Regions from separate parts of the Lysinibacillus sp. FSL W8-0992 genome, predicted to be linked through region 1. Evidence: riboswitches for the same ligand, from Rfam matches in the RefSeq annotation. Region 1 holds a riboswitch; each other region holds the start of a gene.
What was found. A riboswitch is a leader RNA that binds a small molecule or an ion and turns the genes downstream of it on or off. The one in region 1 is predicted to bind lysine.
Positions count from the first base shown of each region.

Region 2: it holds a riboswitch for lysine, as region 1 does, so the genes downstream of both, NSQ74_RS15625 (transporter substrate-binding domain-containing protein) here and NSQ74_RS02285 (amino acid permease) in region 1, are expected to answer to the same signal.
Region 3: it holds a riboswitch for lysine, as region 1 does, so the genes downstream of both, NSQ74_RS06620 (cysteine hydrolase family protein) here and NSQ74_RS02285 (amino acid permease) in region 1, are expected to answer to the same signal.
Region 4: it holds a riboswitch for lysine, as region 1 does, so the genes downstream of both, NSQ74_RS10425 (aspartate kinase) here and NSQ74_RS02285 (amino acid permease) in region 1, are expected to answer to the same signal.

Region 1 is NZ_JBBOZQ010000001.1:493,614-497,072, forward strand. Features, by position in the region: gene NSQ74_RS02285 (amino acid permease) at 153-1,616, opposite strand; lysine riboswitch at 1,700-1,875, opposite strand; gene NSQ74_RS02290 (CynX/NimT family MFS transporter) at 2,054-3,259, shown strand; gene NSQ74_RS02295 (nitric oxide synthase oxygenase) at 3,299-3,459, opposite strand, start outside.
Region 2 is NZ_JBBOZQ010000001.1:3,095,114-3,098,572, reverse strand. Features, by position in the region: gene NSQ74_RS15635 (amino acid ABC transporter ATP-binding protein) at 1-109, opposite strand, end outside; gene NSQ74_RS15630 (amino acid ABC transporter permease) at 123-848, opposite strand; gene NSQ74_RS15625 (transporter substrate-binding domain-containing protein) at 1,170-2,021, opposite strand; lysine riboswitch at 2,141-2,326, opposite strand; gene odhB (2-oxoglutarate dehydrogenase complex dihydrolipoyllysine-residue succinyltransferase) at 2,662-3,459, opposite strand, start outside.
Region 3 is NZ_JBBOZQ010000001.1:1,367,009-1,370,467, forward strand. Features, by position in the region: gene NSQ74_RS06615 (MFS transporter) at 484-1,692, shown strand; lysine riboswitch at 2,085-2,269, shown strand; gene NSQ74_RS06620 (cysteine hydrolase family protein) at 2,430-3,146, shown strand; gene NSQ74_RS06625 (APC family permease) at 3,159-3,459, shown strand, end outside.
Region 4 is NZ_JBBOZQ010000001.1:2,111,543-2,115,001, forward strand. Features, by position in the region: gene uvrC (excinuclease ABC subunit UvrC) at 1-940, shown strand, start outside; lysine riboswitch at 1,079-1,257, shown strand; gene NSQ74_RS10425 (aspartate kinase) at 1,360-2,589, shown strand; gene NSQ74_RS10430 (YslB family protein) at 3,161-3,459, opposite strand, start outside.

The sequences.
Region 1 (3,459 bases):
AGCTTACCATATGTTTTTTTTAAAGTGACAGGCACTCAAACAATTCTCAAACAATTTACCAAGCTAAAATCACACTCCAGCGCCGCACACAACGGAAATCAACGGCAAATAAATAAAAGCTGCCCTATAAACTAATAGGACAGCTTTTATTTCTATTTTTCTACTTTTAAATCACACTTTTGCAGTGGAATCATTTTAGTTTTATGTTTTATTTTATAGCCTAACCACAAGACGATAAACAGCGGTATACCGATATATGAAACAAGAACGCCGTACCAGTCAATTGAATCGCCTGTGAAAGCTGTGTAGTTTTGACCAATTACAACAATCATACACACTGTAAATGCAAAGAGTGGCCCAAATGGATATAGCTTTGCTTTATATGGTAGTAATTTTGGGTCTATGCCTTGTGCTTCAAAAGCTCTACGGAAACGGTAATGACTAAAGGCAATACCAAGCCATGCAATAAAGCCTGACATCCCAGATGCGTTTAAAAGCCACATATAGACAACGCCATCACCAAAGAATGATGCTAAAAATGCTAAGCAACCTACTGCTAATGTCAGCAGTAATGCGTAAATTGGAATTCCGCGACGGCTTAGCTTAGCGAAAATCTTAGGTGCATGTCCATCTACTGCTAATTGCCATAACATACGTGATGATGCATATAATCCTGAATTACCAGCAGACAACATCGCCGTTAAAATAATGGCATTCATTAATGAAGCAGCAAAGGCAATTCCTAAGCGATCAAACACTAATGTGAATGGTGAAACAGCAATATCTTCAGATAATAAACGAGCATCTGTAAATGGAATTAACATCCCAATAGCTGCAATGGCTAAAATGTAAAATAAAATAATACGCCAGAAGACGGACTTAACAGCCTTCGGAATATTTTTACCAGGATCATCAGTTTCCCCAGCAGTTATCCCTAATAGCTCTGTCCCTTGGAACGAGAAACCTGCTGCTAGAAATATACCGAATGTAGCAAGGAAGCCACCGTGGAATGGTCCATCACTTATAAAGAAATTCGTAAAGCCTACAGGAGCTTGTCCACCTAAAATACCGAAAATCATCAATAGGCTGACGATAATGAAAACAATAACAGTCACAACTTTTATCATTGCGAACCAATATTCACTTTCACCATAGCTTTTTACAGATAGTAAATTAAATGTTAGTACAATCGCAATAAATATGACTGTCCATAGTGCCGAAGAGCTGTCTGGGAACCAGTACTTCATTATAAGAGAAACTGCTGCAATTTCAGCGGCAATTGTAATCGCCCAGTTATACCAGTAGTTCCAGCCAAGCGCAAAGCCAAGCGCTGGATCTACAAATTTTGTTGCATACGTACTAAATGAACCTGATGAAGGCATATAAGCTGCCATTTCACCTAAGCTTGTCATTAAGAAGTACACCATAATGCCGATTAATGCATAAGCAAGAAGTGCACCACCTGGTCCAGCCTGCGCTATTGCACCACCACTTGCTAGAAATAGCCCAGTTCCAATCGTACCGCCTAACGAAATCATTGTAATATGGCGGCTTTTTAATTCTTTTTTCAACTCTGGTGCTTTATGACCGAGCTGATTAGTTTTTATCTCACTCACGTTAAAGCTTCCTTCCTTTTCTAAGAGGCAAAAAAATGCCATCACATGAACGTTGTGATGGCTAAGTAAATCCTCTGTTTCTTAAAAATGATAGCACAACACGTTGTCCAACGTGACAGTTCTGTTCCTTTCGGAGACAGCCCCAGCATGAGGTTTTCAAGTCCCCTCACACTTCGGCAATATTTCCTTTCAGCTAACATCTTCAATGCTTGTCATCTCCATTAGCTTACTTATAAATACCGCGACCTCTACCTCAATACAAACATGAGGCATATAATTATTAAATTTATGATGTTTCTTAGTTTAACATACGACCTAAGACATTTCAATAATACGATTAATGTTCTGTATTTTATGAATATTCTACTATTTTTATTATTGTGTTAAAGTGTTATAGTGGTTCGAATTATAATTGTTCTATCAGGGAGGTACTTATTTTGACAACTAACGAGGAATCTACTTATCCTAGCAGAAAGATTAACTGGAAGGGCACAACGCTTCTATTAGTCATCGGTGTAATCTTTCTTGCTTCGACATTACGTATGCCATTAACGGTTGTAGGACCAATTATTTCCTTCATTCGTGAGGATCTCGGTATATCTAACGTACTTGCAGGCTTTCTAACAACCATTCCATTGCTTGCATTCGCGCTAGTGTCACCTATTGCCCCAGTAATAGCAAGGAAACTGGGTCTTGAATTAACACTATTTATATCAACGATTTTATTAGCACTAGGAATTGTGTTGCGTTCACTTGGAACAACAGGATTACTCGTATTTGGTACAATGATAATAGGTGTAGCTATTTCATTTGGTAACGTCCTTATTCCAGGGCTACTTAAAATGAAATTCCCTTATCATGTTGGATTACTGATGGCATTTTTCACAATGTCCATGAACTTAACCGCTGGAATTGGCGCTGGTATTAGTTATCCCATAGCCAATGCATCTCTTGGCTGGCAAGGTGCACTTGCAATCGCTCTAGCTCTTGTCGTAGTGACGATTTTAATTTGGGTTCCACAATTAAAATTTAATAAGCCTGAACCAACTGTAGCCACTACGAAAGCACGTATACCATTGTGGAAATCACCAGTTACTTGGGCAGTCACGGGCGCGATGGGCTTTCAATCATTATTATTTTATACAACTGCAGCTTGGATTCCAGAAATCTATATTGCCCAAGGAATAGCCGCAGATCGTGCAGGTTGGATGTTTTCCATCATGCAAATTTCACAAGTACCTATGGCTTTAGCTGTACCAATTATCGCTAGTAAAATGACATCACAGCGACCCCTCGTTTTAATGTTTACTGCATTTTATTTCATCGGCTTTACTGGCCTTGTCATGGAATGGACTAGTCTTGCTGTACTGTGGATGATATTGCTAGGTTTAGCAGGTGGTGCTTCATTTTCTCTTGCAATGATGTTCTTTACACTTCGTACACATACGGCATTTGAGGCAGCTGATTTATCTGGCTTTGCACAATCATTAGGCTATTTATTAGCCGCAGTAGGTCCTATTTTATTTGGTTACTTACATGATTTATTTGGCGGCTGGGATACAGCTGGATGGCTATTTGTTGTCGTTGCGGCATTACTATTCTTCTGTTCGTTTAGAGCTTCTAGAAATGAATATATAAATTAAAAAAGGCAGCTCATCATACTATGAGCTGCCTCTTTACATTTAGTAATGCGGTTTCTGATAAAAATAATTTGGTGTATTATAAACATTGACATAAGGCTTATGAAAAATATGTGTCGTTGCAGGAGATAACGGTGGAATCAACCAAGTCCAGTTGCCTGTTAAGTCACGGCCTGCCTTCTGCTCAGCCTCTTCAAATAGCT
Region 2 (3,459 bases), 2.6 Mb from region 1:
AACCGATTAGACATACAACCTCTCCTTTTTCTACTTTAAAATTCACATCTTTTAATACTTGGTTACGACCAAATGATTTACTTAAATGTTCTATTTGAATGATTGCCATTTGTTCGTTCCCCCTAGTCAATTTCTTTCAGTTCTTTTTGATAAGCATCCGGACCGTCAAGACGTTTTTCTACATATAGCAAAATTCTTGAAGCCGTAAATGTCATAATGAAGTAAAGCACACAAGCGACAAAGAACGATTCGAAATAACGGAAGTTATTACCCGAAATCGATTTTGTTTGAAAGAATAATTCCGTTACACCAATTACACTTAAAACGGCAGTATCTTTAATATTCATAATGAGTTGGTTACCTGTTGCAGGTAAGATGTTACGAGCAACTTGCGGTAATACAACATGCATCATAATTTGCACATGCCCCATGCCAATCGCAGAAGCAGCTTCATATTGACCTTTATCGATAGAGACAATCCCACCACGGACGATTTCAGCCATATACGCTCCCGTATTCAGTGAAACGACTAAAATACCAGCAGTAATAAAGTGCATATCGATGCCAAAAGCAATATCTAGCCCGTAAAATACTACCATTGCCTGTACAATCATTGGTGTACCACGGAAAAATTCAACATAGCATGTCAGTATAAAATTAATACATTTTAATAAAAAATGTTTTATACTTTTTTTACGAACTGGAATGGTATGCATAATCCCAATAAAAAATCCGATGAATGCACCAATAATTGTACTGATTGTTGAAATGAGTAACGTATAATACGCTCCTCGTAAAAACATTTGCCAGTTGTTTTCTATAATAGAAATGATCCATTCTAAACTCATGATGTTCCTCCTAACAACGTGTTGTTGCTTTATATCAATTATGCCTTTTGTGAAATCATCTCTTCATTTGAATTCATTTGCTTTATTCAAAATATGTGACACACTTCTTAGACATGACTTTATTCAGAATGACTGCCTCTCTGAACAAACTAAATATGATAAAGGCTGTCCCAGTCGCTCTTAGCAAAATATCACGACTTTCAATTAGTAAAAATCAACTTCTCTATATGTTGTAAGTGAATTTTCACTTAGAGAAAACAGCATACTTGAAATTTCCGGTATGCTGTTTTTTCGTTAAGGACAACCCTATCTCTTTTTGTATTACTGAGCTGCAGGTTGTTGAAGAATAGCTTCTTCCATAATTTTTTGGCGATCATCTTCTGAAATACCTTTTAAGATTTCATTGATTTTATCTAGACTAGCATCACCTTTACGTAAACCAACTGCAATTGAAGTATTTGAAATATCTGTATCAAATCCTTCTTCAAAAGATACAAATGTGAATTTGTCATTAGCTGCTGCTGCCGAAATACCTTCTGGACGTTCAGCTACATAGCCATCAATTTTGCCAGCTTCTAGAGCTACACGCATTGCAGAGAAGTTTTCCATCGCTGTTTGCTTTTCTACACCTTTAATTTGATCGATAACATTATAGTTAGATGTATTTAGCTGAGATGTAACTTTTGCACCTGAAAAATCTTGAATTGATTTTGCATTTTCATATTTGCTACCTTTTTTAATTACCATTACGAAATCAGAAGTGTAGTAGTTTTCAGTGAAATCAATTGTTTGTTTACGTTCTTCTGTTGGAGACATCCCTGCTACAATCGCATCGATTTTTTTTGACTGAAGCGCAGGTACTAAGCCATCCCATTCCATTTTTACTACTACTAATTTTTTACCTAAGCCATCAGCGATTTTTTTCGCCATTTGTACATCATAACCGCCTGCATACTCTGCATTATCAGCAATTTTCACTGCTCCGTTTGCATCATCTTGCTGAGTCCAGTTAAATGGAGGATAACCTGCTTCCATCCCAATGCGGAACTCTCCACCAGTTTCTTCCTTTGAACCATCACCTGTTGTCTTTTCATCCTTGTCACCAGAACCACAAGCCGCTAACACGATTGCTGTCATTGCTGTTAACATAAATAACAACCATTTTCTTTTCATCTAAAACTCCCCTTTTCTGTAAAAAAAATAAAGCAACTGTACAAAAAAAGACCTAAGTTTTGAACTTAGGTCTTACCTTTTATTGACAGTTGCCCAAATCCTCACTATAATTTCCATGTTTCCGAGATAGCACAACCTAGTAAACTGGAATTGAATTTACTAGGACAGTCCTGCACTTATTCACTGCAGACCCAGCATAAAAGTACGAGCTCCTTTTATACTTCGGCGATATTTCCTTCTCCATTACGTCTTCGCTTGCTTATACTCAGCAATGGACTAATAAATACCGCGCCTCTACCTCACAAAAAACAAAAGTGAGGTTTGTTTATTTAATTGATATATAGATATTACTATAAAGCTAGCATAGTCGTCAAGATAGTTTTATCATTTTTCTGACTAATTACAAAATTAGCCTATAATCCTTTTAAAATCCATAAATAAAGTAGAATAACATTAACTATGATTGTCATCATTTCACAAATTTTTATTATAAAAAACAAGATTTATAAACCATAAGAATCGATTTCCCAGTCAAATAAAGGCCATTAAGACCATCAAGCAAATTTCATTATAGCGTAAATAAATGAAAAACCCTGCTAAACAGTTAAGTTTGCAGGGTTTGAATACTTAATTTATCGAATTAAGAATTTAATAATAAATCTTCTGGATTTTCAAGTAACTCTTTAACAGTTTTAAGGAAGCCTACAGAATCTTTACCATCGATAATACGGTGGTCGTAAGATAATGCTAAGTACATCATAGGACGAATTTCTACTTCGCCATTTACTTCTACAGGGCGTTTTTTAATTGAGTGCATTCCTAAAATAGCAGCTTGTGTACCGTTCATAATAGGTGTTGACATTAATGAACCGAATACACCACCATTTGTAATTGTGAATGAACCACCTTGAAGATCAGCTAAACCTAATTTTTTATCGCGTGCTTTTTTAGCTAAGTCTGCAATTGAATCTTCAATTTCAGCAAAGTTTTTGCGGTCAGCATCGCGTACAACTGGTACTACTAAACCTTCTTCAGTTGATACAGCTACACCAATATCAAAGAAGTTATTTAAGTGAATTTCATCGCCAACGATTTGAGCATTCACATAAGGGTATTTTTTAAGCGCCGCAACAACAGCTTTTGTGAAGAATGACATGAAACCAAGCTTAGAGCCAGTAGACTCAAAGAATTGATCTTTTTTACGAGAACGTAGTGCCATAACATTTGTCATATCTACTTCATTGAATGTTGTAAGCATAGCAGTCGATTGCTTAACTTCTAATAAACGTTTAGCAATTGTTTGACGACGACGGCTCATTTTTTCAACTGTAACACGTGACTCATCAACAGCTACTACTGCTTTTGGTGCTGCTGGTGTTGCTTGAGGTGCTGCTACAGGTGCTGTACCGTGAGCTGCAACGTCTTGTACACGTACGCG
Region 3 (3,459 bases), 870 kb from region 1:
GATGAAGAAAATTGGCTCGATTCCACTTCTTCGTGAGTGTGGAGCAAATCTCCGCCTATCTTGACTAGTTTTTTTCGTGTGAGCAACTGTTAAAATTTTTTTATTTGAGTTAGAAGCATTACTAGAACTAGCTTAATTAAGGTTTTACCAAAATTTTCTTGTATGAAAATATAAATAATTTTGCTAAGATATCTTTTGAAATAATTTACCTTTAATACGGTCCAGAGAGGCTGAAAAGGGCTATATGATACTTTAAGTTATTATGCTAGTAATATCTTTGTTTATTCATGCCCTTTTGTCTGTTCTGACGAAAGGGCATTTATTTTGCATTTTAGCTGTGATTACACAACTAACGTACCTCTTTTAAAGGAAGTCCAGTGAGGCTTAAAAGGAGAATGGAAACGTTATATTTATATAGATACATCCATTCATTCGTAAATAAAAGAGATTTATTTCATCTAGAACATACTGGAGGAGAGTAGAATGGATTATCGAAAAAAAACCGTGGTCGCATCGGTAGCTGGTTTAACATTAGAAGGCATGGACATCATGTTTATCTCATTTGCGATGACAATGATTATTGCAGAATTTAACATTGATTTAGCAACAGGAGGACTTATTTCTTCTATAACGAATGTAGGGATGCTATTAGGAGGAATCGTTTTCGGAGTTTTAGCAGATAAGTATGGAAGGGTAAAGGTCTTTACTTATACCGTCATCTTGTTTGCCATTGGTACTGCTTTAACAGGATTAGCCACTAGCATTGAACAAGTGTACCTATTTAGATTTATCGCAGGAATAGGTGCCGGAGGAGAATATGGAATTGGTATGGCGCTTGTTGCAGAAGCTTGGCCGAAAAATAAACAAGGGCGTGCGTCTTCATATGTCAGTGTAGGTGCTCAATATGGTGTTATTTTAGCAGCATTACTAAGTGCCATCATTCTTCCTACTTTAGGATGGAGAGCATTATTCTTTGTTGGTGTAATACCTGTTATTTTTGCCTTTATCGTAAGGAAAAATTTAGATGAATCACCTGAGTGGCTCGCTGCTCAGAAAAATAAAAAGGCTAGTAAGAAAGATGAAAAGGGTAAGTTGGTACAATTGTTTGAAACGCCACGAACAGCGATTACAACAATCTCTTTAATCATAATGGCAACAGTTCAAATTGCCGGCTATAACGGATTAATGATTTGGTTACCATCGATGTTGCAACAGTCACAAGGTTTGTCTGTTTCAAGTTCTGCCATTTGGACAATTAGTACAGCGGTTGGCATGATTATCGGTATGTTAACCTTTGGACTATTTCTAGACCGATTTGGCGCAAAGCGTGCCTTTGGCGTCTTCCTTATTGCCTCAGCATGTGCTGTGTTTTTATACTCTTATGCTACGGGTAGTGTTGGTGTCCTAATAGGTGGTGCAATTGTCGGATTCTTCTCAAATGGTATGTTTGCTGGATATGGAGCATTGATTGGTAGTCTATATCCCGTTCAAATTCGAAGTACCGCAACAAATACAATTTTTAACTTTGGACGAGCTATAGGAGGCTTTTCACCAATCCTTGTCGGCTATATTTTACAAAGTTATGATATGAAAGTTGCGATGCTTTACTTAGCAGGTTTATATTGTATTTCCTTTATTGTCATGCTAATGCTTAAAAAAGATAATTTAGGGAATGTAAGCGAAACTATATAACAACGTAAGTTTATTTATCCACCAAATGAAATGCATTTGCGTTTTAATTGGTGGTATTTTTTTAGGGCGCGAGTCTGCTATAACGGGCTAAGTCCTGCTTTATAAAACAGGAATTGCTTTATATTTTCCCATGACAAGCTGAAAGAAGAATACCATCTTAATGAATTATATTGTAAGTCGGATTATTATAAAGTGAATAATTAAGTGAGTAAATAATTTATAGTATATTGTTATATTTATTGTAAATAATTATTGTATAAAAGTGTTTTGTATGGTATTTATTTGAAGTTTTGTGCTATAAATCTTATAAAATATAGTAAATTTAAAGTTGACATAGAAAAAACGCAATAATATAATTATTTCAAACAATTAAATAAACCTCACTTTTTCGATAGTGAGGTAGAGGCGCGACAATTAACAGTACCTAATGGAGTCCGAGAAGATGTAGAGGTTAGGTAGAAGGAAGTGTCGCCGAAGTGTGTGATGAGTTCTCGCCATCATATGCTGGGTCTGTAGCGAATAGTTACAGGACTGTCTTCATAAGCATTCGTGTTTATGAAGTTGTGCTATCTCTGTTTAGACAAACAGTGGGAATTTTAAATGGTCGATTCATTTTTAGTTTCTAGCTTTAAAAATGAGTAGGTCATTTTTGTGTTAGACAGATTCTTTTGCACAAAGAGTCTGTTTTTTTATTTGTCTAAACATATTTGAATTAGAGGTATTTTGGAGGAATTATTATGGATAATACATCAACATTATATTATGAATTTTTACCGACTGACGGTCAAAAAATAAACGTGGACCCAGATAAAACAGCATTACTAATCGTAGATATGCAACACCAGTTTATTAGCCGAGACGGTTTAGACGCGCAGGTTGCAAGAGAAAAGGGCATGTTTAAACAGTGGGAATACTTCTTTAATCGTATCGATGATTTAACGATTCCGAACAATAAAAAGCTTTTAGATTTTTTCCGTACTAATAAACTTGAAGTAACATTTGGTCGCATTGCTTGCCATCATAAAAATGGACGAGATCGTTCTCCTGTACAACGCCGTCCAGGATGGAACAATATTTTATTGCCAATCGGTGACCCAGGAGCGGAGATGGTGGATGAATTAAAGCCTCTTGATGACGAAATTGTTGTAAATAAAACGACAGATAGCGTATTAAGTGGAACGAATTATGAATTTTTACTGCGTAATATGGGCATTGAAACAGTAGTTTGTACAGGGGTTGTAACTGACCAATGTGTTGCATCAACAGTTCGAAGCTTAGCTGACGCAGGATTTGAAGTTATTTTAGTTGAAGATGCATGTGCAGCTGCTACACAACAGCTTCATGATGCTGAAATTATGATTATGAATCAAATTTATTGCCAAGTAATGAGCACAGATGAAGTAATTGATTTAGTAACGGAAGAACTATCAAAACGTAACCCTGTGAATGTGTGAGAGGAATAGACTATGAGTCAAACACCCAATGATCATACACCACAGTTAAAGCGTGTTTTAACATTAAAAGATTTAGTCATTTATGGTATTGCTTTTATGACACCGATTGCGCCAGCTTATATTTATGGCTTTGCAGCAGAGTCCACAGGCGGGATGCTGCCATTAGCCTACTTGATTGCAATGGTTGCAATGATGTTTTCTGCCTATAGCTACGGTCGAATGGCTGCTGTTTTTCCAAATGGAGGGTCAACTTATACATATACGCAACGTGCCATCAATCCGCATTTAGGTTTTTTTGCAGGGTGGGCAATGT
Region 4 (3,459 bases), 1.6 Mb from region 1:
GGAAGAATTTTTAACATTTGTTGGCCGCTTTTATGAAAAGCCTGAGCATATTAAGCCTAAGGAAATTTTTATTCCTCAGTCGATTGATGCAGCAATTTTAACGGAATTATTAGAGGTTAAAGTGCTAACGCCGAAGCGAGGACAAAAAAAGGAACTAGTAGATTTGGCCATGAAAAATGCAGAAATTGCTGTGGCGGCAAAATTCCAGCTAATTGAGCGACAGGAAGAGCGAACAATTGGTGCTTGCGAGGCATTGGGTGAAGCAATGGGGATTTCAGCACCTCTTCGCATTGAAGCATTTGATAATAGTCATATGCATGGTGCTGATGCGGTATCAGCAATGGTTGTGTTTATTGATGGTAAACCTGCAAAGAAGGAATATCGTAAATATAAAACACGCACAGCCGCTAAACATGACGATTACGGAGCAATGCAAGAAGTGATACGTCGCCGTTACACGCGTGTATTGAAAGAAGGTTTGCCATTGCCTGATTTAGTTCTAATAGATGGCGGTAAAGGACAGATGGAAGTAGCGCGAGAAGTGTTAGAGGATGAGCTCGGTCTTGTTATCCCAATTGCGGGCTTAGCAAAAGATGAAAAGCATAATACATCACAGCTTTTATTTGGAGATCCGCCCGATGTCATTGCATTAAAGCGGACAAGTGACGGGTTTTATTTACTACAGCGTATTCAGGACGAAGTACACCGTTTTGCCATTACATTTTTACGCCAACAGCATGAGAAAAATGCTATTCAATCTGTTCTCGATGGAATTGAAGGTGTTGGTCCAAAGCGCAAGCAACAATTATTGAAGCATTTCGGCTCTGTTAAAAAGATTCGTGAGGCAAGTGAGCTTGCACTTCAAGAAGCGGGAATACCTGCGAACTTAGCGAACAGTATTTACAATTATTTTCAGCAACAGACATTGTCAAAGGATTAGACATATGCTAAGGTTGTCATAGAACAATGAAGTGAAAACACTATCTTGTTCTATTACACCTTATATGAATGTTTATGTGAGCAATGTATAAAAAGGAAGTATTTTCATAAAGGGAAAATTAATAAATTCACTATTTTAAGTGATGATAGAGGTGCAAGTTTCAATAGTAGCACATTGAAGGATGGACAAATCCAGTGACAATGTGTGAAAGGGGAGCTTGCCGAAGTGAAGTATCGTTGTTTCCGATACTTTGCTGGTTTTGCATTTAATAGATGTAAGACTGTCGAATCTTTACGTTTCGGAGAGCTATCACACATGCGCAAGCTTTTTATTGTACATGTTGCAGGCAGCTTTCACGTTATGTGAGGGCTGCCTTTTTGCTGTTCTAGAGACGAATTGATAAAAGGAGAATGATGATAATGGCGAGTATTGTATTGAAATTTGGCGGACCTGCAATCGCTTCAACTGAGCGGATTCGAGAGGTCGTTAAAATAGCGATAGCCAAAAAAGAGCTTGGCTATGAAGTAGTAGTGGTGACTGCAGCAATGGGTCGCACAGCAAAAGACTTAGCAAAGATGGGACGTGATTTATCAGACGATGCTTCTAAACGTGAGATGGATGTACTACTATCGACGACCTCACAATTAGCAAGTGCCCTTTTTGCAATTGCTTTACAAGAGGAAGGCTATGATGCAGTTTCATTGACTGGCTGGCAGGCTGGTGTGCAAACAGATGCGAAACATTTTAATGCACGTATCGACCATATCGATGTGAGCCGTATGAAAGAACATTTGATACAAGGACAAATTGTCGTTGTTGCGGGGAAGCAAGGCATTAATAGTGCGCACAATATAACAACACTTGGTAAGGGTGGCGCAGAAACAACAGCAGTAGCCATTGCAGCCGCATTAGAAGCGGAACGTGTTGACATTTATACAAATGTGGATGGAGTTTATACAGCAGATCCTCGTCATATTGAAAAAGCAAGAAAGTTAAAGGAGATTTCATATGATGAAATGCTTGAACTATCACATTTAGGTTCACATATTTTACATCCACGTGCAGTGGAGCTCGCAAAAAAGTTTCAAATCCCAGTCATTATTCGTTCAAGCGTAGTAGATACAGAAGGTACTTTATTGAAGGAGGAAGTTGAAATGGAGAAAAATTTAATTGTACGTGGTGTTGCTTATGAGTCTGATATCATTCGCCTAACAATCGGTTATGATACATACTCAACTGCATCGTTAGCAGATATGTTTGCTATACTTGCAGACAATCGCATTAATGTTGATATTATTGTGCAAGCTATTATAGAAGGTGTGAGACCATCAGTATCTTTTACAATTTTAAAAGAAGAGTTTGCTGATGCTTTACGTGTACTAGAGGATAGTAAATTGTCACTTGGTTTTAGCTTTGCAGATTTTGAAATTGGCTTAGCGAAAGTTTCAATTATAGGATCAGGCATGGCATCAAATCCTGGCGTTGCTGCACGAATGTTTGACCGTTTACGCCGCGAGGATATTGCAGTAAAAATGGTCAGTACTTCTGAAATTAAAGTTTCTGTTGTTGTACCACAGGACGAAATGATCCGCGCTGCAAACGCATTACATGAGGAGTTTAATTTAGCAGTAGAGATTCCCGTAAACTAAAAGGTTGAAGTCAACATCCTTAACTTGTTTTATCTGTATAACTTTAGCTTTCTATATAAATAAAGTTGGGTACTGGTGATTTGCGCTGCGGGCGTATGCTTTCCGCGGGCACATACGTAAGCCGTAACCCTCGCTAACGCGCGGTTTGTTACGTCTTACGTTCTGTGCGTTCCCGCTGGAGTCGTCCACCCTTCGCTCCAATCACCTAATCACATTGCTAAATAAATTTTATTTTATGACCACGAATCCAAAAGCTAATCTTCTATAAAATAAATACAGATGACTACTGCGGTTGATTTGCGCTACGGGCGTACGCTTTCCGCGGGCACATACGTAAGCCGTAACCCAACCCTCGCTAGCGTGCGGTTTGTTACGTCTTACGTTCTGTGCGTTCCCGCTGGAGTAGTCCGTCCTTCGCTCCAATTAACTAAACGAAGCGGTAGGAATATTCCAATTGATTACTAAAAAAGGATAAAAAAATGACAAAAGGCATCAAGAGTTACTTCATGTTGCCTTTTGTCGATACTCAGAAAGGATTGCTTTTCTAACAAAATCGCAATGCTTTACTAGCTTATCCATTTTGAATTGTATTCATAATACGCTCTTTAACATCCCATTTAACTGTAAACATGACGAACTGGTGCTTTTCGCGCTTCTCATCATAACATTCCGTTAAGTATCCTTTTGCTTGTTGGATTTGTTCAGCAATAAACCCTGCTTCTAGTCTGAAGCTTCGATTATGAATTTGCAAAAGTGTTGGTTCATTTGTTAAATGGAAAATTCGTCCATCTTTAGACTCCTTTGTCAATTCAAGAGTACCCCAGCACGCATCCGCGAAAAATGCGATAAGTTCTTCTTGACTTTTACAAG